DNA from 3 places in the uncultured Pigmentiphaga sp. genome. Region 2 is predicted to be linked to each of the others. Evidence: predicted binding sites of a transcription regulator. Region 2 holds the regulator's gene; each other region holds the start of a gene.

Region 1 (7,261 bases), 470 kb from region 2:
CCGTCCGTGGATAGACTGGCTGCACACCGCGCGCGACCAAGGCAGCTTGGTCCGTCACTTCATCAAGTGGGACGACCAGCCGGCCTCATTGCCCGCCGCCGCCGAATCCCTGGTCCGGGCAAGACTGATCGCCGAAACTGCGCCCCGGGGTCCGGTTTATCTTTGCTTCGACGTGTCGCTACAAGAAAGCAAACTTTCCGGCCCGCTCGAGGTACCTGATCCGTCGATGTACTCCCGGCCCACGCCTGCGTACCCTGAGCCGAGGGCGTTGCGTCGCGTCGCGCAGCTTCTGTCAGAAGCGAAACGCCCCGTCATCATGGCTGGGCGCATCGGCCGCGACATCCGCGATTGGGTGCGGCGGATCGAACTCGCAGAGCGCCTCGGCGCCACAGTGGTATCGGACCTCAAGCAAGGCGCTGCCTTCCCAACCGATCACCCACTGCATGTGGCGTACTCGGTCGGGTCCCGCGGCATGCAGGTGCTGCGGGAGGCCGACGTCGTCATGAGCCTGGATTGGATCGATCCCGCAGGCACTTTCAAGTTGCTCGCAGAGCGTGGCGCTCCCATCAAGGCTCCATATGTGCACTGCTCCCCGGATCAATACTCGCACAATGGGTGGAGCATGGACCATCAGGCGCTCGCGGCGGCCCACACGCACTTTCTGTGCGAGCCGGAGGCCTTGGTCGATGCACTCTTGGAGTTGGACGACGAGGAACGAATCTTTCCTGGCCGAGGCAAGGACCAAGCCGGCCAGCCCCCTTCCTCCCGCGAACCGGCCGCTCCCGTTCCCCCAGATGCCGAGCTGAGCATACGCGTACTGGCCCATGTCTTGCGGGAGGCAACGCGCGATGTCCCCGTCACTTTGATCCGCACGCCATTGGGGTGGTCAAACGATGTCTGGGAGTATCGCCACCCTCTGGACTTCTTGGGCAAGGACGGCGGGGCAGGCATCGGGTCGGGGCCGGGCATGGCCGTTGGCGCGGCTCTGGCGCTCAAAGACAGCGGCCGCCTGCCTTTGGCCGTACTAGGTGATGGCGACTTCATGTTTAGCTCCAGCGCGCTGTGGACGGCTGCCCACTACCGCATTCCGCTGTTAATCGTAGTCGCCAACAATCAGTCGTACTTCAACGACGAAATACATCAAGAACGCATCGCCCGGCAGCGCCACAGGCCCGTGGAAAACAAGGGCATCGCGCAGCGCATGACGGACCCCGAAATCGATATTTCGGCGATCGCACGCGGACAGGGAGCGATTGCCTACGGCCCGGCCCGCAATGCGGGCGAACTTGCCCATGCCATGCGCGACGCCGTCGCTCGCGTCCGCGACGGGGCGCTATGCGTGATCGACGCGCGCGTGCTTCCGGGGTACGAATCCTGACGAACTGAAAGCGCGTCGCGCCCAGGCCGGCATGTCGAATAAGCACACCTATCCATCAATAACTAGGAGGAGACGCCCATGCCCACCACCCCGCCAATCTCCCGCCGTGGGGCCCTATCCGCGCTTGCTGTCTTGACGGTGGCCACAGCAAGCGCCTCATGGGCGGCGGAAGAGGCTTCCTGGCCCAATAAGCAGATCCGCCTCATCGTGCCCTACCCGCCCGGCGGCAGCGCCGACACCCTGGGACGTGCCTTGTCGTTCGCCCTCGGCAAGGCATTCGGGCAAAGCGTGGTGGTAGAGAATCGCGCGGGCGCCTCAGGGATGATCGGCTCGCAAGCAGTGTCCCGCGCCGAGCCGGACGGCTACACGCTCGTGATCTCGGGCATCGGCTCGCACGTGATCGCGCCCAAGCTCACGCCCAGCTCGTTCGACCCCATCAAAGACTTCACGCACATCGCCCTGCTGGGCGGTCCGCCCACGGTATTGGTCGTCAATGCCGAAGGCCCGGTCAAAGACATGCAAGGCTTCATCAGCTACGCGAAGGACAAACCAGGCGGCGTCAGCTGGGGCTCGCCCGGGCAGGGCACCCACGGCTCGCTGATCGGAGAAGCCTTTGCGCAGGCCACCGGCCTGACAATGGTCCAGGCCCCCTACAAAGGCGCCAATGCGGCCGTCACCGACCTCATCGCCAACCAGATCCAGGCCGCCTTCATTACCTTGAGCAGCGCCATGCCTGGGTTGAAATCCGGCCGGCTTCGCGCCATCGCGTTGACTGCGGACTCGCGGCTGGACGACTTCCCCGACGTACCCACCTTCAAAGAATTGGGCTACCCCAGGTTGACGGGAACGACCTGGTTCTCGCTATCGGGCCCGCCCGGCATGCGGGATACCGTGGTAACGCGCATCAATCAAGCCGTGCGCGACGCGCTGCGTACGCCCGAGGTGAGAAAGGAGCTCCGTCAACAGAACATGGTGACCGAGGACATGGATGCTTCGGCCTTCACCCGCTACGTGCAGTCGGAGCTCGAGCATTGGACGCCTTTCCTCACCCCTCTCGAGAAAACGCGGCCCTGATCCGGCGTACCCAGAAGCATCACGAAGGAGTGCATGAATGAACATCGAAAAACCGGTCGTCGCGAAACCGGTCGACTTAGAATGGGGCAGCGACTACTTGGCCGAAGTCATACGCCGGCTCGACCTGCGATACTTGAGCATCAATCCCGGCGCCAGCTTGCGCGGCCTCCACGACAGCCTGGTGAACTACCTAGGCAATGAGAATCCGCAGATGCTGTTGTGCCTGCACGAGGACCATGCGGTCTCCATCGCGCACGGTTATGCGAAAGTGACAGGCAAGCCCATGGGAGTCGTGGTGCACGCCAACGTGGGATTGATGCATGCATCCATGGGTATTTTCAACGCCTGGTGCGACCGGGCCCCCATGGTCGTGATCGGCGCCACGGGCCCGCTGGATGCAGCGGCGCGCCGCCCCTGGATAGACTGGATTCACACGTCGCGGGACCAAGGGGCACTCGTGCGGAACTTCATCAAATGGGACGACCAGCCTGCGTCATTGCCGGCGGCCGCGGAAGCCATGATCCGCGGAGCGCTCATCGCCAATACCGTACCCAAAGGACCGGTATACATCTGCCTCGACGCTGCCCTGCAGGAAGCGCGCATCGACGGGAGCGCGTCGATCCCTGAGCCGGACGATTTCTCCGGCCCGGCCACCCCTTACCCCGATCCAGCCAGCGTGCGCCGCATCGCCGAGCGCCTCTCCGAGTCCAAGAAACCGGTCATATTGGCTGGCAGGGTCTCCCGGGCCGAGGACGCCTGGCAAAAACGAGTCCGGCTGGCAGAACGACTGGGTGCCACGGTGATGACCGATCTGAAGCAGCCTGCCGCATTCCCGACGGATCATCCCTACCATCCCGTGCCTCCAGCATTTTTCATGGGCGAGGAAGGTTGCACGGTCCTGAGGGAAGCAGACATCGTGCTCAGCCTGGACTGGATAGACCTCGGCGGCACGTTGAAAATCGCAGCGAAAAACGGAAGGCTGGGCGCCGGCATTATCCAATGCTCGCCGGATCAATACGCCCACAACGGCTGGAGCATGGATTACCAGTCTCTGGCCCCGACCGACGTTCACCTTCTATGTGACCCCGATGCGCTCGTCGACGCACTGCTCGCCCTCGACGACAAAGAGCGCATCTTCGATCGGTGCGAACGGGCGCCCGTCCGCCCAGCCCATGCCCGCGCCCCTGCTCCCGACGACGGCGCCCCGTTGACGCTGCAAACGCTCGCCCGGTCGCTGCGTGAGGCCACCGAGCACCTCGAGGTCTCCCTGCTGCGCACGCCCTTGGGTTGGCCCGGAGACGCCTGGCACTTCCGCCACCCCCTCGACTTTCTCGGCAAGGATGGCGGCGCAGGCTTGGGATCTGGGCCGGGCATGGCGGTCGGCGGTGCGCTGGCCTTGCAGGGAATGGGACGACTTCCGCTCGCCGTCATAGGAGACGGCGATTTCATGATGGGAGTCAGCGCCGTCTGGACGGCGGCACGCTACCGCATTCCTTTGCTATTCGTCGTCGCCAACAATACGGCGTACTTCAATGATGAGTTGCACCAGGAGAAAGTCGCCCGCACGCGCAATCGCCCCATAGAGAACAAGGCCGTCGGCCAGCATATTGGAGATCCCGACATCGATATTGCCGGCATGGCCCGGTGCCAGGGAGGAGTCGGTCATGGACCGGTACGCACCGTCGGAGAACTGCGCGCCGCGATGAAGCAGGCGATTGCCGAGGTCCAGGCGGGCCGGGTTTGCGTCATCGATGCCCGCGTCGTGCCCGGATATGATTCACTCACGGCCAAAGGATTGCTACGCGAGGTCAAGCAAGCAGAGCATTGAGACGGCATTGCAAGCCCCCTCGTTCCTAGCCATGTCCATCCTGCTCGCCTAGAACAAGGGCATCTGCCGCCCGTCCTCCGGAAGCGGCCCGCCGCGGCTGCGCGCCGGCGGCCGGAACAATCCAGTCTCGAGCACGATGCGACGCTGCGACAAGCCCAGTTTGCGGGCGGCGCGGTGGAAACGCTGGCGGACCAGGTCGGCCCATATGCCCTGCCCCCGCATGCGATCGCCGAAGCGCGGATCGTTGAGCCTGCCGCCGCGCAGGTCTTCAATGCAGTGCAAGACCTTCCCCCTGCGATCGGGAAAGTGGGCCTCCAGCCATTGCGCGAACACGGCCTTGACCTCCCAGGGCAGCCTGAGCATGGTGTAGAAGGCCGCTTGTGCGCCGGCCTCGGCCGCGGCCTCCAGCACGTGCTCGATCTGGTCGTCGGTAATGAACGGAATGACCGGTGCCAGCGATACTCCTACCGGCACGCCCGCCGAACTCAGCTCCCTGACGATTTCGACACGTCGCCATGGCGCCGCGGCACGCGGCTCCAGCGTGCGGGCCACCCGCGCGTCCAGCGTGGGGATGGTGACGTAGACCGCGACGAGATCGAGCTCGGCAAGCTTGGCGAGGATGTCGAGATCCCGCGTGACGGCGCTGCCCTTGGTCACCAGGGACACGGGGTGCCGGGTGTCCAGCAGCAGCTCCAGCAATCCGCGGGTCAGCTTCCACTGGCGCTCGATGGGCTGGTAGGCATCGGTGGCGGAACCGATATTGACCACGTCCACCCGATAGCCGGGACGCGAGAGCTCGGCCCGCAACGCCTCGACGGCATTGACCTTGGCGACCAGCTTGGTCTCGAAATCGAGACCTGGAGACCAGCCAAGGTAGGCATGCGTCGGACGGGCGAAACAGTACACGCAACCGTGCTCGCAGCCGCGATAGGGGTTGATCGCGCGGTCGAAGGGAATGTCAGGGGAATCGTTGCGGGACAGGATCGTGCGCGCTCGTTCGACGGCAACTTCGGTCTTGGCCCCGGCCGGCGTTCCTGCGGGAGGAGCCCAGCCATCGTCCACCGCCTCTCGTTCCAGGGTTTCGAAGCGATGCCTGACATTGGCCACGGCGCCCCGACCGCGCCGGGGTGCCAGGGGTGGTTGCGGGAGCAAAGCGGGCGGCGAAGTGTCATCGTCCATGCTAATACTGTACAAACATACAGTATCTGACACAATTGGACGAATAAAAAATATTTTCCTATAAAAATTATAATTTCTATAATTAATTAGAAATTATGAGACCTCTTCCATGCATCCACTCTCGCTACCGCCCCAACCTCCCCTTCCGTTTCCCACCGCCCAGGACTACGAACAAACCGTCCTGCAATGGGCACGCGAGGTGGATCCGGTGCACCTGCGTGCGCGCGACCTGAGCTACGGCCCCGATACCCAACACCGCTACGACGTGTTTGGCGCCGAAGGCATGCGGGACGCCCCGGTGCTCGTTTTCTGGCATGGAGGAGGATGGACCAACGGCTACAAGGAGTACGCGCACTTCATGGCCGAGGCGATCGTCCGGCGCGGGTTTCTGTTCATTACGCCCACCTATAGGCTGGCGCCAGGGCATCGCCTGCCCGCCGCCTTCGACGACGCTGTCCGGCTTCTTGCCGAACTGCATCGAACCGTCGGTCAATGGGGCGGGGATCGCCAGAACCTGTATCTGGCCGGACACTCCGCTGGCGGAGGCATTGCCGCCATGGCGGCACTGCGGCGAGACGCCCTGGACCAAGCGGGGGTGCCGCCTGATGCCGTCCGTGCTTGCCTGCCGATCAGCGGCGTCATGGATTTGCACCACCCTTGCCCCCAGCCAGGCAGCCTCGAGGAGCGGGTGTACACCACGCTGCTCGAGCACCCGTCCCACGACTCCTTGATGAGCGCAATCAGCTGGACCACCGGCAATCGCGTTCCCATGCTCTCCAGCTACGGGGAACGGGATAGCTCGCGCGTGATCAGCGCCAATACGCGCATGCACGAGCTATTGAAGCGCCAGCCGGCGCCCGCCCGGCTCAAGGAGTGGAAAGGCCTGGATCACTTCGACACCCACAAGGTGCTGGCAGACCCCGCCCACGAGTGGTATGAGGACCTCGAAGCGCTCTTCGCGCAGACCCGCCGCTAGTCCGCTGCCTGGCGCCGTCCGGGGCCGGGCGTGGCCATCCCCCACCTTGGGGGAAGCCTGCAAAGGGCCGGGCGACGGCTAGCGCTATTCGGCAAAGCGCTCGGCCAACACTTGTGCCGTCCGCATCAAGTGGCTGCGCAGTAGTTCGCAGGCCAAGCCCGCGTTGCGATCCAGCGCGGCTTCCATCAACTGCGCATGTTCGCTCAATACGTCATCGGCAAGCTGTTGGGGCGACGACGGATATGCGAGCCGGATCCGGCGATAACGTTCCGAGTGATCGATCAATTGCTCACCGATGCGCATTAGCCACTTTGAACGGGCGGCGCTCAGGAGCGCTGCATGGAATCCCCGATGGGCCGTCTCCCAGAGCTCCACCGCGACGAGATCGTTCGGATCCTGGGGCAAGCGAGCCCGGGTCAACTTGTAATAGGCGGCCGCCAGGCCAGCGCCCCAATCATCATCCCCATGCTCGATGGCATCCTGCAGCAGCAGCGTCTCGATGGCGGTGCGGGCATGCATCAAATCCAGCAAGTCTTCCTTGGACAAGGGAGAAACGCTGAAGCCGCGTTGGCCGTCGTTGCTGATCAATCCTTCGCCCGAGAGCTGCATCAGGGCTTCCCGTATCGGACTGATGCCGAGCTCATAACGCTGCTGCAAGGATTGCAGCCTGAGCTTCTGGCCGGGGGCCAACACGCCGGCGATCACGTCGGCACGCAGATATTGATACGCCCGCTCGGACATGGTTTCCGAAGGCGCCTTCGCGCCAAGCACCCGGGCCTTGGCAGGCGTTTCGTTCGATTGCATGCACCCCCTCCGACGCGAACGG
Region 2 (7,261 bases):
AGCTCGAAGCCTGGATCCGCAAGGGTAAGAGCGACTAAACCCCGGTCCGGCAAGCCGGGCCGGGCCGCGCCCCAGGCGCCGGCATCGACGATTTGCCGCAGGAAGTCCAGGCGGGGGATCCGCCCGCCGCCGGGCAGGAACGCCTCGCGCGGCAAGGCAGGGTGGGTGGCGAGACATCGGGCAAGCAGGGAGCGCCCCCCCAAAACAAAAAACCCCGGAACTGACGTTACGGGGCTTGCATCCAATCTAACTGAATTACGTGGTATCTAACCGTGGTGCCCAGGAGAGGACTCGAACCTCCACGCCGTTAAGCGCTAGTACCTGAAACTAGTGCGTCTACCAATTCCGCCACCTGGGCACTGCGTAAACCTCAACACCCGTTCAAACGGGTTGCCCAACCATGGCCGCCAACGCTGCCATTTCGATTGGTGCCCAGAAGAGGACTCGAACCTCCACGCCGCTAAGCGCTAGTACCTGAAACTAGTGCGTCTACCAATTCCGCCATCTGGGCATTTGCCGCAACCACCGTGCATTTGCTGCGGTAAACTCAAGTTATGCTTGCGTCACCGTTGCATGCAGGCAGTAGCAACAGAGCTGCGCATTATAAAGAGATCCTTAGACTTTGACAACTCGATCCCATAACAACCATCCTTCCACGCCCCCGGATTTCGACCCCGACGTACCTAGCCGAGAGCAAATCCTGAGGGTGCTGCGAGAGGCCAACGCGCCCATCGCCCCCGCCGAACTCGCAAGGCGTCTGGGCGTCGCCCCGGGCAGCGTGGGGTTCGAACGGCGCATCGCGGCCATGGAACGCGATGGCCAGCTGATGCAGAACCGCAAGGGCGCGCTTCTGTTGTCGACCAAACTCGATTTCATCGCCGGTCGCGTGCAGGGGCACCGCGACGGCTTCGGCTTCCTCATTCGTGACGACGGCCAGCCCGACATCTTCTTGCCGCCGAAGGAAATGCTCAAGGTGCTCCACGGCGACCGCGTGCTCGTCCGGCTGACGGGCACCGATTACCGGGGCAAGCCGGAAGCCACCATCGTCGAGGTGCTGGAGCGCCGCACCAACAAGCTGGTCGGACGCTTCCTGAACGAACGCGGATTATTCCTCGTCGTACCCGAAGACCAGCGCATCAAGCACGACATCTTGGTGCCGCCCGGCGAAACCGCCGAAGCCCAGCACGGCCAGGTCGTCACCGTGGAAATCATCGAACAGCCGACCCGCCACACGCAGCCGCTGGGCCGCGTGGTGGAGATCCTGGGCGAAATCGACGACCCGGGCATGGAAATCGAAATTGCGGTCCGCAAGTTCGACGTCCCGCACGAGTTTTCCCCCAAGGCGTTGGCGCAGGCCGAACGCCTTCCGTCCGAGGTTCGCGACAGCGACCTCGTCGAACGCTTCGACCTGCGCGACGTACCGCTGATCACCATCGACGGCGAGGATGCCCGGGACTTCGATGACGCCGTGTATTGCGAACGGGTGGAGCTGGGCACAGGAGCCCGCAAGCGCGCGGGCTGGCGCCTGATCGTCGCCATCGCCGACGTCGCCCACTACGTCAGGCCTGGCGACGCCCTGGACGCCGATGCGCTGGAACGCAGCACCAGCGTCTACTTTCCGCGCAAGGTCATCCCCATGCTGCCGGAAAAGCTGTCCAACGGGCTGTGCTCGCTGAATCCCAACGTCGACCGCCTGGTGCTGGTGTGCGACATGGTGATCCCTGCCACCGGAGCCAAGGCGGGCACGGTGCAGGCGTACCAGTTCTACAACGCCGTCATCCATTCCCATGCGCGCACCACCTATAACGAAGTGTGGGCAGCACTCCAGCAGCCCGATGGCCCGGCCGCGCGCAAGTACGCGCACGTCCTGCCCCAGATCCAGGACTTGTACGAGCTGTTCAAGCTTCTTGCGCAAGCGCGGCAGAAGCGGGGCGCCATCGATTTCGACACCATAGAGACCAAGATCATTTGCAACGAGCTCGGACGCATCCAGAGCATCGTGCCCTACGTGCGCAACGACGCGCACAAGATGATCGAGGAATGCATGCTCGCGGCCAATACCTGTGCCGCCGACTTCATGCAACGCAGCAAGCACCCGGGCCTGTACCGCATACACGAAGGTCCCACGCCGGAGAAACTGCAGGCGCTACGCGACTTTCTGAAGACGCTGGGCTTGTCGCTCGGCGGGGGCGACAAGCCCACGGCGGCCGACTACTCGGCGCTGCTGGAAAGCACCAAGCACCGGCCCGACGCGCCGCTGCTGCAAACCATGGCGCTGCGCTCGATGCAACAGGCCATGTACAGCCCGGACAACGTGGGCCACTTCGGGCTCGCATACCCCGCCTACGCACACTTCACGTCGCCCATCCGACGCTATCCCGATCTGCTGACGCACCGTGTCATCAAGGCTTTGCTGCAGGGCAAGCGTTTCGTACCCAACCCGCCGGAAGACACGCCGGTGGTGCCCGGTTCGGCCAAAGAGCAGGAACACGCCCTCTGGGAGAAGCTCGGCCTGTTCTGCTCGGCCAACGAACGCCGGGCCGACGATGCATCGCGCGACGTCGAGGCATGGCTCAAGTGCTGGTACATGCGTGAGCGGGTGGGCGACATTTTCAGCGGCACCGTGACGGGCGTCGCGGCGTTCGGCATCTTCGTCACGCTCGATGAATTGCACGTCGAAGGCCTGGTGCACGTCTCGGAATTGGGCGCAGAATACTTCCAGTTCAACGATGGCTTGCACGAACTGCGCGGAGAGCGCACGGGCATGCGCTATCGCCTCACCGACAAGGTACAGGTGCAAGTCGCCCGGGTGGACCTCGAGGCCAGGCGGATCGATTTCAAGCTCGTCAAAGGCGTAAGCTATGAAGGCCTGCGCAAGGCGATCAAACGCGAAAGCGCGCCAGCGCCCCGCAAACCGGAAAAAAGCGCGGCCAAGACCCCGCTCATGACCGAAACGGCCAAGCCTCCGAAAGACAAGAAGGGCATCCCGGCCAAGAAGTCCGCCACGGCGGAGAAACCGGCCAGCACCCGAAGCGGCAAGCGGGCAGCTGCCAAGCGCGGGCGCAAGCGTCACTGAATCTCTGGTCTAATAACGGCATTGCGGCGCTGCCAGGAGCAGCGCCGTATCGTTTTTTGCCGTGCGCGGCATGCATCAATGGGGTGAAAAATGGCAGCGAGCCAGGTTTTGGTCGGATTTCACGCAGTCGCGGCGCGGTTGCGCCATGCGCCGGAATCGATCAAGGATATCTACGTCGAAGAGGCGCGCCGCGATCGCCGCATGTTGACGCTGATCGAGCAGGCACAGGCCGCGGGGCGCAAAGTGCATCCCGTCCCGCAATCACGCCTGGACGGACTCGCCAAGGGCCAGCGCCATCAGGGCGTCGTGGCATTGGCCACGAGCCTGCAACTGGCCATGGACATAGACGAAGTGCTCGACGAGGCGTCCGGGCCAGCCTTTTTACTCGTGCTGGACGGGGTGACGGACCCGCACAATCTCGGCGCCTGCTTGCGAACTGCAGACGGAGCCGGCGTGCATGCCGTGATCGCACCGCGCGACCGAGCCGTGGGCTTGAATGCCACGGTACAGCGCGTCGCCTGCGGCGCTGCCGACACCGTTCCCTATCTCACGGTGACCAACCTCGCGCGGACCCTGCGCAGCCTCAAGGAACGGGGCATATGGGTGGTGGGAACCGATGACGAGGCCACCGAAACCATCCACCAGGTTGACGCCCGCCAACCCATCGCGTGGGTCATGGGTGCGGAAGGCGAGGGCATGCGGCGTTTGACCCGCGAAACCTGCGACCAACTGGTCCGCATTCCCATGATGGGCTCGGTGGAAAGCCTGAACGTGAGCGTGGCGTCCGCCGTGTGCTTGTACGAAACCGTGCGGCAACGCGCGGTGTAGCGCCACAGCGGCTGGCCATCGTCAGGCGTTCCAGCTGCGGGCGAGCCAGAACGCCAGGCCCGCTGGAGAGCTCCCCGCACCGCCCGAGCTGCCGCGCTGTTTGAACGGCCACCGGCTGCGGCCCGGCGAAGCCGGCTTGGCCCGGGGGGCGCCTTGTTCTGGGGGCGCCTGGACCGGCCGGGCATTCGCCACGGCGGCCGTTTCGTCCGGTTCGTTCAATTGTGCGGCCGAGCAGAAACGGGTGCCCGCCAGGGCAAGGCCGGCCACGCGGCGGAATCCTGCCCGGGGCTCGCGTTGGCCGATTTCCAATGTGACCGCGCCGCGGCCGGCTTCGTCGTCCGGGGCGATGCGTTGCAGGCGGAGCTCACCTGCCTGACTCATGTCTGCCAACAGGCGCAACTGGGAAACCGACGTCGTGGCAGGCGTGCTGCAAGTATGGAACAGGAAGGCGGGGCACCCCGAGAGCCTTGCCGCCAGCAGCAGGCGCCTTACCGTGCCTTCGGACCGCACCGCGGCCTCGTCGGGAGGAAGGATCGCGACCAACGCGGCAAATTCGCCGGATCGCACCGCCGTCTCGATCTGGTCCAGGCCGTCGTCCAGCGGACGGGCCGAGCGGACCAGCTTGACGCACTCGAGCGCCACCCCGTGCTGGATCAGCGCCGGCGCATATGACAAGTACGGCGGCACCAGCAGCGCCACCGTGCGGCCTGCGCGGGTGAGACGGGCGAGCAGCGGACCGAGCAGGTTCAATTCGCCATGCCCGACGCGCGAAACCAGGATTTCCGTCAGTGCGCCGACAGGCCACCCAGCTTGCGGCAGCGCCGCATCGAGCCCGGGATATCCGCTGGAAAGACTGGGGACTTGCGTATGGTGTTTCATGGAGATCGTCCGTCGGATGCTTTCAGTGCAGGAGTCCGGCCCGGATCAGGCCAACCGCGATGCCCTCGAGGGCGAAGTCGTCGCGGTTGCGGCTGATCTCGATGGGCTTGAAATCGGGATTGGCGGGCAAGAGGCTCAGGCCGCTTTCGGTATAACGCAGTTGCTTGACGGTGACTTCGTCGCCGAGGCGTGCCACGACGATCTGCCCGTCGCGGGCCTGGGCCGCCTTCTTGACGGCCAGCAGGTCGCCGTCGAGGATGCCGGCATCCCGCATGCTTTCCCCGCGCACCTTCAGCAGATAGTCGGGACGTTGCGAAAACAGCGCTTGGTCCACGCCCACCTCCTTCTCGATGTGCTCGGCGGCAAGGATGGGGCTGCCAGCCGCGACCCGGCCCACGAGCGGTAGCACGAGCTGCGCCAGCGCCGGATGCGTGAGCTGCAGGGAAGGGGAATCGGCGGCAGTGGCGTCTTTGAGCCGTATGCCGCGCGAGGTACCGGCCGACAACTCCAACACCCCCTTGCGCGCGAGCGCCTTCAGGTGTTCTTCCGCCGCGTTCGGGGAACGAAAACCGAGCGCCTGCGCGATTTCGGCGCGCGTGGGGGGAAAGCCGGTTTCGACGATGGTCCGGCGGATGAGATCGAGGATCTCCTGCTGGCGTGCGGTCAGCTTGGGCATGTCTGGCTCCGGTTTTGCGCGGCCGCCCGGGGTGGGAGGTGCGACAGACGCTTCTGTGGTTTTATCCAGTAACTGTATTTTTATACAGTACCGATGGGCGGCGCAAGCATAATCGCCAGGTGTCGCGGCCGCGCCACCATGCGCGGGGGCGGGTATCATCGGGCTCCGGCAAGCACATTGATTCCCATGCCTCTTCCGCACCTCTGCCTTCTCGCCACCGGTGGCACCATCGCCGGAGCCGGCGTCGAGCCCCAATCCGTCGAAGCCTATACGGCGGGCGTGCTCGACGTGGCGGCGCTATGCGCGCAAACACCCGGGCTCGACCAGGTCGCCCGCATCAGCGCCGAACAGTTCGCATCCATCGACAGCAAGGACGCCACGCCCGCCTTCTGGCAGTCGCTCGCCAGCCGGCTGCAGCAGGCGCTGGACGATCCGCAAGTCGATGGCGCCGTCGTCACGCACGGCACCGACACCCTCGAGGAGACGGCCTACTATCTCCATCTGGTGCTCAAGAGCGACAAGCCTGTCGTCTTGGTGGGCGCGATGCGCCCGTCGACGGCGCTGTCGGCGGATGGGCCGCTGAACCTGCTCGACGCCGCCACCGTGGCCGCCACCTCCGGCGCGGCGGGGCGCGGCGTGCTGGTGGTACTGAACCACCAGGTCTTCGGCGCGCGAGAGGTGGGCAAGGTCAATGCCAACCGGCCCGACGCCTTCGCCGCGCCCAACGCCGGTCCGCTCGGGCTGGTCCAAGACGGGCGGGTCACCTGGCTCGCGCGTCCCGAGCGGCCGCACACCCGCGCGACGCCATTCACCCCTGCAACGCCGCTCGTCCCGGTGGAAATCCTGGCTGGCTATGCGGGTGCCTCGACTGCCCTGATCGATGCCGTACCCGCAACGGGCGCGCGCGGCCTTGTCTGGGCGGGCCCCGGCAACGGCTCGGCGAGCGCCGAAGCCATGGCGGCGCTCGAGCGCCTTGCTGGCGCGGGCCTGGCCGTCGTGCGAACCAGCCGCACGGGGAGCGGACGCGTCACCGCAGCCTGCAGCCTGCCCGGGGCCGGCACCCTGTCGCCCTGGAAGGCGCGGGTCCTGCTGATGCTGGCGCTGGGGGCGGGCGCCTCGGGCCCGGAGGCCGTGCAGGCAGCCTTCGACACCTACTAGCGCAGGCAGGCCGCAACGGCCCTGCCGGGGTCGCGCCAAGCATGCCAAGGCCGATCCACGCCGGCCGTCATTGAGCGCGGCGGGGTGGGGAGCCCGTCCCGCGGTTCGCCCTCCCGGGCTGCCGTACCCCGGCCGGGGGGCGATCATGGCCGGCCACGAGGCGCACCTTGATTTTTCCGCGTTTGCAAGCGATAATAGCTGGCTTAATTTTTGGCAGGCATTGCGCATTGTGTTATGCGCAGACCTCCTGCCGGATTTGAGAACCCTTGTCCGACTCTAGACGCTTGAGCGGACTTGCGCCTTTCGGGGCGGCCTTTCGAGTCGCCTCCAGGACCATCCATAAGGAGCGTAAATGCGTCACTACGAAATAGTTTTCATCGTTCATCCGGACCAGAGCGAGCAGGTTCCGGCCATGGTCGAGCGTTACAAGACGCTGATCACCAGCCAGGGCGGCGCAGTACACCGCCTGGAAGACTGGGGTCGCCGCCAATTGGCATATCCGATCCAGAAGCTCGTCAAGGCTCACTACGTGTGCATGAACATCGAGTGCAGCCAAGCCACGCTGGACGAACTCGAGCACGCCTTCCGCTATAACGACGCCGTGCTGCGCCATCTCGTCGTCAAGATGAAGAAGGCCGAGACCG
Region 3 (7,261 bases), on a different contig from region 2:
TCGATGGTGCCCGAAAGGCTTTTCTTGTGGCGCTATTTTGTTATATTGTTATAACAAAGTAAAGAACCGCCTCTCATTCGGTGAGCATCCATGTCCGTGCTTCGAGGTTTCCGCATTCTTGCCGTGGAGCAGTATGGCGCGGCGCCGTTCGGCACCCAATTGCTGGCTTCGCTGGGGGCCGAGGTCATCAAGATCGAGCAGCCGGGCCAGGGAGACGTATCGCGGCAAGTCGGCCCGCATTTTTTGCCCGGCCTGCCGGCGAGCGCCCAAAGCCTGTTCTTCCAAAGCCTCAACCTGGGCAAAAAGAGCCTGACATTGAATCTTTCGCATCCAGAGGGGCGCGCGCTGTTCCGCCGGCTTGCCGCCACGTCGCACGGCGTGGTCAATAACCTGCGCGGCGACGTCCCTGCCAAGCTGGGACTGACCTACGACCAGCTCAAGGATGCCAATCCCGCCCTGGTCTGTACACACATCTCGGCCTACGGCCGGGAAGGGGCGCGCGCGACGTGGCCCGGCTACGACTATCTCGTGCAGGCGGAGGCCGGATATTTCGCGCTGACGGGGGAACCCGGCACGCCCCCGGCCCGCATGGGACTTTCGCTGGTCGACTACATGACGGGCGTGGTCATGGCCCTGGGGCTGGTGAGCGGCCTCCTGGACGCGGCGCGCACGGGACGGGGCGGCGACATCGACACCAGCCTGTATGACGTCGCGCTGCACAACCTGAACTATGTGGCGGCGTGGTACCTGAACATGGGCGTCGACACCGCGCGGCAAGCCCGCTCGGCCCACCCTTCGCTGACACCGTGCCAGCTTTACCCGACCCGCGACGGTTGGATTTATCTCATGTGCAACAAAGAGAAATTCTGGCGCGCGCTCTGCGCATGCATCGGGCGCAGGGAATGGGCGGACGATCCGCGTTTCGCCAACTTTGCCCGGCGCGCCGAGCACCGGGAGGTGCTGACGGCAATGCTGGACGAAGTGCTGAGGACGCGCACGACGGCGGATTGGATGGAAATTTTCGGTGGCGCGGTTCCTGCGGCGCCTGTGTTGTCGGTGGCTCAGGCCCTCGAGGCGCCGCTCGCGCGGGCGGGCGGCTGCATCCGAGACGTCGTGCTGGATGATGGCGGCCGGATGCGCGTGCTGGCCAGCCCGATCAAGACCTCGCGCGAAGCGGTCCCGCTCGCCGCGGCGCCGTCGATGGGAGCGGACACCGAGTCGTTGCTCCGCTCGATCGGCGTAGGGGAAGAGGAGCAAGGTAGACTTAGATCCCTCGGCGTACTCTGACGTGTCTCCCCATGTTCCAGCGCAGTGCGGGTTCGCAGTACAAGCTGCTGGCCCAGACCTTGATCAAGCGGATCCGCGATGGCGAGTATCCGGCCGGCAGCTTGCTGCCTACCGAAAACGAGCTCGGCAAACAGTTCAACGTGAGCCGCATCACGGTCCGGGGGGCGCTGCGCGAGCTGGAGGTACAGGGCCTGGTCAGCCGCCGGCCGGGCATAGGCACCAGGGTAGAGTCTACCCAGCCCACGGGCAGCTTCGTCCACGTCGGCAGTACGGTGGACGACATCTTGCGCTTTACCCGGGGTTTTCGCTTCCAGACCGTGGAGATCCGCGAAGTAGACGGAAGCGCGCCGTCGGCGCAAGCATTGAGGTTGCCGGCGGAGCAGCGCTTCATCCGGGTGACCGGCCTCAGGCAGAGCGATGGCGCGCCGCCCGTGGTGTACAGCGAGCACCATGTTCCCTCGCTGTATGCGGATGCGGTCGGGCAGCTCGAGGGGCATCGCGCGTCGATCGCGGAACTGCTGGCCGAAAGACGGGGCGACCTGGTCTGCGAGATCCGGCAGGAAATCGATGCCGTCCGGCTTACCAAGGCGCAGGCCAGGCTGCTCGAAACCCATCCTGGCACGCCCACGTTGCGTACCCGCACTTGGTATTACGGCGCGAAGAAAGACTTGATCGTGGCCTCGATCAGCCTCTTCCCGGAAGGCCGCCATCTGTTTACGACCACCATGCGGCGCGAAGCGACCGGCTGACGCGGTCGCGCCGGCCGCATCCGTACGGAGAGCCAGCGTGACCCACACCGTCGTTCCTTCGACCTTTCTCTTCTGTCCGGGCAATCGGCCCGATCGGTTCGACAAGGCGCTGCGCAGCGGCGCACCCGGCATCATCCTTGATCTCGAGGATGCCGTGCCTGCCGAGGAGAGGGAGGCTGCGCGCCATGCGGTCCTGGATTGGCTGGCAGGGCTTTCCATGCGGCGGCCGGGGACGCCGGCGATAGGCCTGCGGATATCGCCGCCGCAGTCCGAATCCGGCTTCGAAGATCTTTACGCGCTGCGGGTGGCAGGCATGCTGCCGGCGCTCGATTGGATCGTCGTGCCCAAGGCCGAGGAGGCGGCGCAGGTGAGGTCCGCTCATGCGCACCTCGCACGCCGCAATCCCGATGTGCGCGTGATGGCGCTGGTCGAATCCGTGCGGGGGGTGCGATGCGCCGAAGAGATCGCAATGGCCGGGCCTTTCGTGGCGGCCCTCGCGTTCGGGGCGGCCGACTTTTGCGCCGAGACAGGGATAGACGGCAGTTGGGAGGCGTTGGCCTACGTACGGGGGCGCCTGATTTTCGAAGCCGCGGCCGCGGGCGTGCCGGTGCTGGACGTGCCGCACCTGCTCATCGATGACGATGCCGGCCTGCGCCTCGACTGCAAGCGCGCAAGGGCGATGGGCTTCCACGGCAAGCTGGCGATCCATCCACGCCAGTGCCCCATCATCATGGAAGCTTTCCTTCCCAACCCCCAGCAGGTGGAGTGGGCACGCCGCGTCGTTGCGGGATACGAGGCTGCGAGAGGGAGGGCCTGCGTCGTGGATGCCGTCATGGTGGACGAACCGGTGTACCGGCGCGCTTGCCGCATCTTGCAGCGGGCCGCCGCCTGACGGAGTTCCTTGGGGGAGATTGCCATGCATACCGCCTACTATCGATTGGGAGACGGCATCTACGCCGAACGTTTTGGCCTCGGGTTCGAGCACCTGGCTCCCGGGCAGCGCTATATCCACCGCCCCGGGATGACCTTTTCGCAGCAGGACAACGTGGAGGAGGCGCTGGACTCGGTCAATTCGGCGATGGTGCATTACGATGAGCACTATGCGGCGCAGACCGAATGGCGCCGGCCGCTGATGGTCAGCACGCTGACCCTGCAGCGGCTGATCGGCATGACGGCGAAAACCTTCGGCCGGAGGCGGCGCATTGCGTCGATGTCCAGCATTGCGCTGACGCGTCCCGTGTTCGGCGGCGACACGCTCTACGCCGAAACCGAGGTACTCGCCGCCGAGCCCGTCGATGCGGAGTCGGGGCGGGCCAGCCTGTTGACGCGCGGCTTCAACCAGCGGGGCGAACAGGTGGCGGAGCTGCGCTATGTCGTCGAGCTGTGGCGCAGCACAACAGGCCCGGACAGGGTACCGGATGCGCGGCCGGCGACGGAGGAGCGTTTCCTGTCGCACGTGCAGCGCGACGACGGAGCCTGGGTCGAGCAGACGGGGCTGTTTTTCGAAGACCTGAGGCGCGGGGAAACCATCATCCATGCTCCCCGCAAGACCTTGCTGGCCGAGGAAGCCACGCTGCATGCCTTGCGGTCGATGGAGTGGCAGCCCCAGAGCCACGATTACGCGTTCGCGCACGCGATCGGCTTGCCTGCGCCCGTCGTTCCCCAGACGTGGGGAGTCGCCGTGGCGGTGGCGCTTTCCACCCGCACCTTTGGCCGCGTGTCCGTGAACCTGGGCTGGACCGACGTGGAGTTCGGCGTCGACCTCATGCCGGGCGACACCCTCGAGGCGCGGTCCACGGTGGAAGGGGCGCGGCCTTCCGGCTCGCGTCCCGACCGAGGCGTGGTGACGGTGCTGACCGAGGCGAGGAACCAGCGCGGCGAAATGGTCAATCGCTTCCGCCGCGCCTTGATGGTTTACCGGCGCGCGGCTGCCGTGTACTCGCAGGCGGGTTATTGAGGGGCGCGGGACATCCGGAACCGTTGTTAATTGGCCTTGGGCCTTGCGATGTCATACTGTTTTTTTATACAGTATCTGGCAGTGCCATAATTCGCCCATCAACCCAAGGATCCCAGAATGGACGACACCAAAGCTTCCAAGGCGGCTGCCGCAGCCCAGAACGAAAAAACCAAGGCGCTGGCCGCCGCCCTTTCCCAGATCGAAAAGCAGTTCGGCAAGGGCTCGGTCATGCGCTATGGCGACAACGAGGTCGAGCACGATATCCAGGTCGTCTCCACGGGGTCGCTCGGGCTCGACATCGCGCTGGGCGTGGGCGGCTTGCCCCGCGGCCGCGTCATCGAGATCTATGGTCCGGAATCGTCCGGGAAAACCACGCTCACCCTGCAGGTCATCGCCGAGATGCAGAAACTGGGCGGGGCCTGCGCCTTCATCGACGCCGAGCATGCCCTCGACGTCCAATACGCCGCCAAGCTGGGCGTGAACCTCACCGATCTGCTCATTTCGCAGCCAGACACCGGCGAGCAGGCCCTCGAGATCACCGACGCCCTGGTGCGTTCCGGCGCGGTAGACCTCATCGTCATCGACTCGGTGGCGGCGCTGGTGCCGAAGGCGGAAATCGAAGGCGAGATGGGCGATTCCCTGCCCGGCCTGCAGGCGCGCCTGATGAGCCAGGCGCTGCGCAAGCTCACTGCCTCCATCAAGCGCACCAACTGCATGGTGATCTTCATCAACCAGATCCGCATGAAGATCGGCGTCATGTTCGGCAACCCCGAAACCACCACGGGCGGCAATGCGCTGAAGTTCTACGCCTCGGTCCGGCTCGACATCCGGCGCACCGGCTCCATCAAGAAGGGCGACGAGGTCATCGGCAACGAAACCCGGGTCAAGGTCGTCAAGAACAAGGTGGCGCCACCGTTCAAGAGCGCGGATTTCGACATCATGTACGGCGAAGGCATCTCGCGCGAAGGCGAGATCCTAGACCTCGGGGTGCAAGCCGGCATCGTCGAGAAGTCCGGCTCGTGGTTCAGCTATAACGGCGAGCGGATCGGCCAGGGCAAGGACAACGCCCGCGAATTCCTGAAGGAACATGCGGAAATGGCGCTCGAGATCGAAAACCGCGTCCGCGAGCGCCTGGGCGTTGCGGCGCGCGTCGCCGGTAACGTTGCCGAAGAGCTTGGAGACGAATGACGGCCGCAAGCCTGCTTCCGGGCTTTCGTTGAAGGCCCGGGCGGTAGGCTATTTGTCCCGGCGCGAGCATAGCCGCGTGGAACTCGAGCGCAAGCTCGCCCGCTTCGGCGAGGAAAGCGAGGTCCGCGCGGTACTCGACAGCCTGGAGAAGGAAGGTTGGCTGTCCACGGAGCGCTACGCGCAAAGCGTAGTGCACAGGCTTGCCGCCAAGCAGGGTACCTTGCGCATCGTGCGCGAGCTGCGCCAGCATGGTGTCAGCGATGCGCAGATTTCCGAATTGCGCAACGAACTTCAATCCACCGAGCTTGCCCGCGCCCGCGAGGTGTGGCGCAAGCGCTTCGGCCAGTTGCCCACCGATGCGGGGCAGCGGGCGAAGCAGGTACGCTTCCTGATGTCCCGCGGCTTCGGATTAGCCACTATCCGGCAGGTGCTGCGCGGCGTAGACTTGGACGATCTCGTCGAGGACTGACCGCGCCTCGCGCAGGAATCATGCGCAGCGCCATCGGCGCCTCGTCCCGTTTCCACGCCGTCGCGAGACACTCATGCGAGCTTTGTCCGTCATCCTGGCCTTGGGCGTTCTCCTATCAGCCTGCGCGCCTTCCCATCCTAAGCCCGGCGACGTGATCGCCGTAGAGGGACGCGTCACGCTCAAGGGAAACGAGCCGTTTGCGGTCGCCGTATTGGAAACCGAACAGGGACACTGGGACCTGCTCGGTTTGACCCGGTCGCAGATCTTGGAAGTGCAATCGCGCACGGTGGCCGTAATCGGTACGGTCGTGCGCGCTCCGGGCGACGGGAGCCCCGCGCAATTGCAGGTGAACACCATACGTTGAGCCGTGCCATCGTCGGCTGGCCTGCTGGTAGACATGGTATGTTGCGGCCAAACATCTTTTGGCGGGGGCATGATGAATCGCTACACCATGGTTGTGTCCCGGCTGCTGGCCGGGCTTGCGTTGGCAGTACTGGCGTCGTGCGGCGGCGGGGGGGATGGCGGAAGTGGCGGCTCGATCCCGGGGGCGCTATCCGTTGCGTGCAGCGGCGCACAATGCGGAGCTGCCGATGCCCAGACGTATCGCGGCAGCGGAGTGGGTGTCTGGCGTTACGACAATAGTGCGTCCGGTGCCACCGCTTCGGTGCCTATCGCGTTGGGCGGCGTAAGCGGCCGTACAGTCACGCTGGTCTTTACCAATGTGTCGGACAACGACGTCACCATGCCTGCGATCAGTGCGTCGGTGGTGGAGCCCCCCTCGTCGGCTACCCAGCAGAAGCCGGGCGATGTCATGCGCATGCCTGGCGTCAACGTGATTCCCCCGCACATTCGCGATTACCAACCACCCATCGAGCGGGCCAGCCAGGCCCCGAGGCAGGATAGGGTCGTGGCGGCCGTCAGCGCCGCAGCGGAAGGCGACACGCGAGAATGGCTGGATGCCGACGGCAGGTCTTTCCTGGCCACGCTTGCGCGGCGGTGGGCGGCCACGGACGGCCGCATGCTCAACATTTGGGTCCAGGACGGCGAGCGGGGCGATGCGAAGATCAGCGATGCCCTGCTCGACTCGATGCAGGCCAAGTTCTCCTCGAACCAGAACTCCATCTATCCCATCGTGACCGATCTCGTCGGGGCCCCCTGGGGGGAGACCGTGGGCGGTGGCTTCATCGGCCCGGACCAGGATCTGCACATCGTGCTGGCCAACCTGACGCCGGATCGTGCTCCTTGGGGCCTGGTGGGCTATTTTTTCAGCGCCAACGCCTTCCTCAAGACTTACGAGCCGCTCAGCAACGAAGCCGTCGCGCTATTCCTGGATACCGAAACCCTGTACCTCGGGGGCGCGCTTGGCAGGAACACGGGCTACACCACCTTGGCCCATGAAATGACGCACATGGTCAACTTCTACCAGCGCGCGGCGCGCATCGGCGCACGCCCGGACTATCGTTTCGCCGTGTGGCTGGAAGAAACCTCGGCGCTCATGATGGAAGACCTGCTCGCGGAGCGGGTGATCCCCGGCTTCAATCCCCTGCGCGACAGCGATTTCGCGAACTGGCTACGCCAAAGCCAGAATTGCGACTACATCCGGGCATGGGA

Evidence for each region. Region 2 encodes LexA, which represses DNA repair genes until DNA is damaged. Its sites were predicted from a motif close to ACTGTATNNNNATACAGT; they were not measured.
Region 1: Q0319_RS06845 (PA0069 family radical SAM protein) is a predicted target of LexA. The motif match lies at 5,466-5,483, and genes of this name have one in related genera.
Region 3: recA (recombinase RecA) is a predicted target of LexA. The motif match lies at 4,049-4,066, and genes of this name have one in related genera.

What each region holds. Positions count from the first base shown of each region.
Region 1 is NZ_CALFCW010000030.1:45,144-52,404, reverse strand. Features, by position in the region: gene Q0319_RS06860 (thiamine pyrophosphate-binding protein) at 1-1,378, shown strand, start outside; gene Q0319_RS06855 (tripartite tricarboxylate transporter substrate binding protein) at 1,457-2,452, shown strand; gene Q0319_RS06850 (thiamine pyrophosphate-binding protein) at 2,490-4,280, shown strand; gene Q0319_RS06845 (PA0069 family radical SAM protein) at 4,329-5,459, opposite strand; gene Q0319_RS06840 (alpha/beta hydrolase) at 5,569-6,435, shown strand; gene Q0319_RS06835 (FCD domain-containing protein) at 6,520-7,239, opposite strand.
Region 2 is NZ_CALFCW010000030.1:517,137-524,397, reverse strand. Features, by position in the region: gene Q0319_RS09000 (phosphoribosyltransferase) at 1-38, shown strand, start outside; tRNA gene Q0319_RS08995 (tRNA-Leu) at 274-358, opposite strand; tRNA gene Q0319_RS08990 (tRNA-Leu) at 427-511, opposite strand; gene rnr (ribonuclease R) at 623-3,076, shown strand; gene rlmB (23S rRNA (guanosine(2251)-2'-O)-methyltransferase RlmB) at 3,167-3,904, shown strand; gene Q0319_RS08975 (hypothetical protein) at 3,926-4,783, opposite strand; gene lexA (transcriptional repressor LexA) at 4,806-5,459, opposite strand; gene Q0319_RS08965 (asparaginase) at 5,646-6,617, shown strand; gene rpsF (30S ribosomal protein S6) at 6,970-7,261, shown strand, end outside.
Region 3 is NZ_CALFCW010000012.1:84,275-91,535, forward strand. Features, by position in the region: gene Q0319_RS01925 (CoA transferase) at 91-1,287, shown strand; gene Q0319_RS01930 (GntR family transcriptional regulator) at 1,299-2,036, shown strand; gene Q0319_RS01935 (CoA ester lyase) at 2,074-2,928, shown strand; gene Q0319_RS01940 (MaoC/PaaZ C-terminal domain-containing protein) at 2,953-3,993, shown strand; gene recA (recombinase RecA) at 4,111-5,181, shown strand; gene recX (recombination regulator RecX) at 5,168-5,650, shown strand; gene Q0319_RS01955 (hypothetical protein) at 5,724-6,014, shown strand; gene Q0319_RS01960 (hemagglutinin) at 6,084-7,261, shown strand, end outside.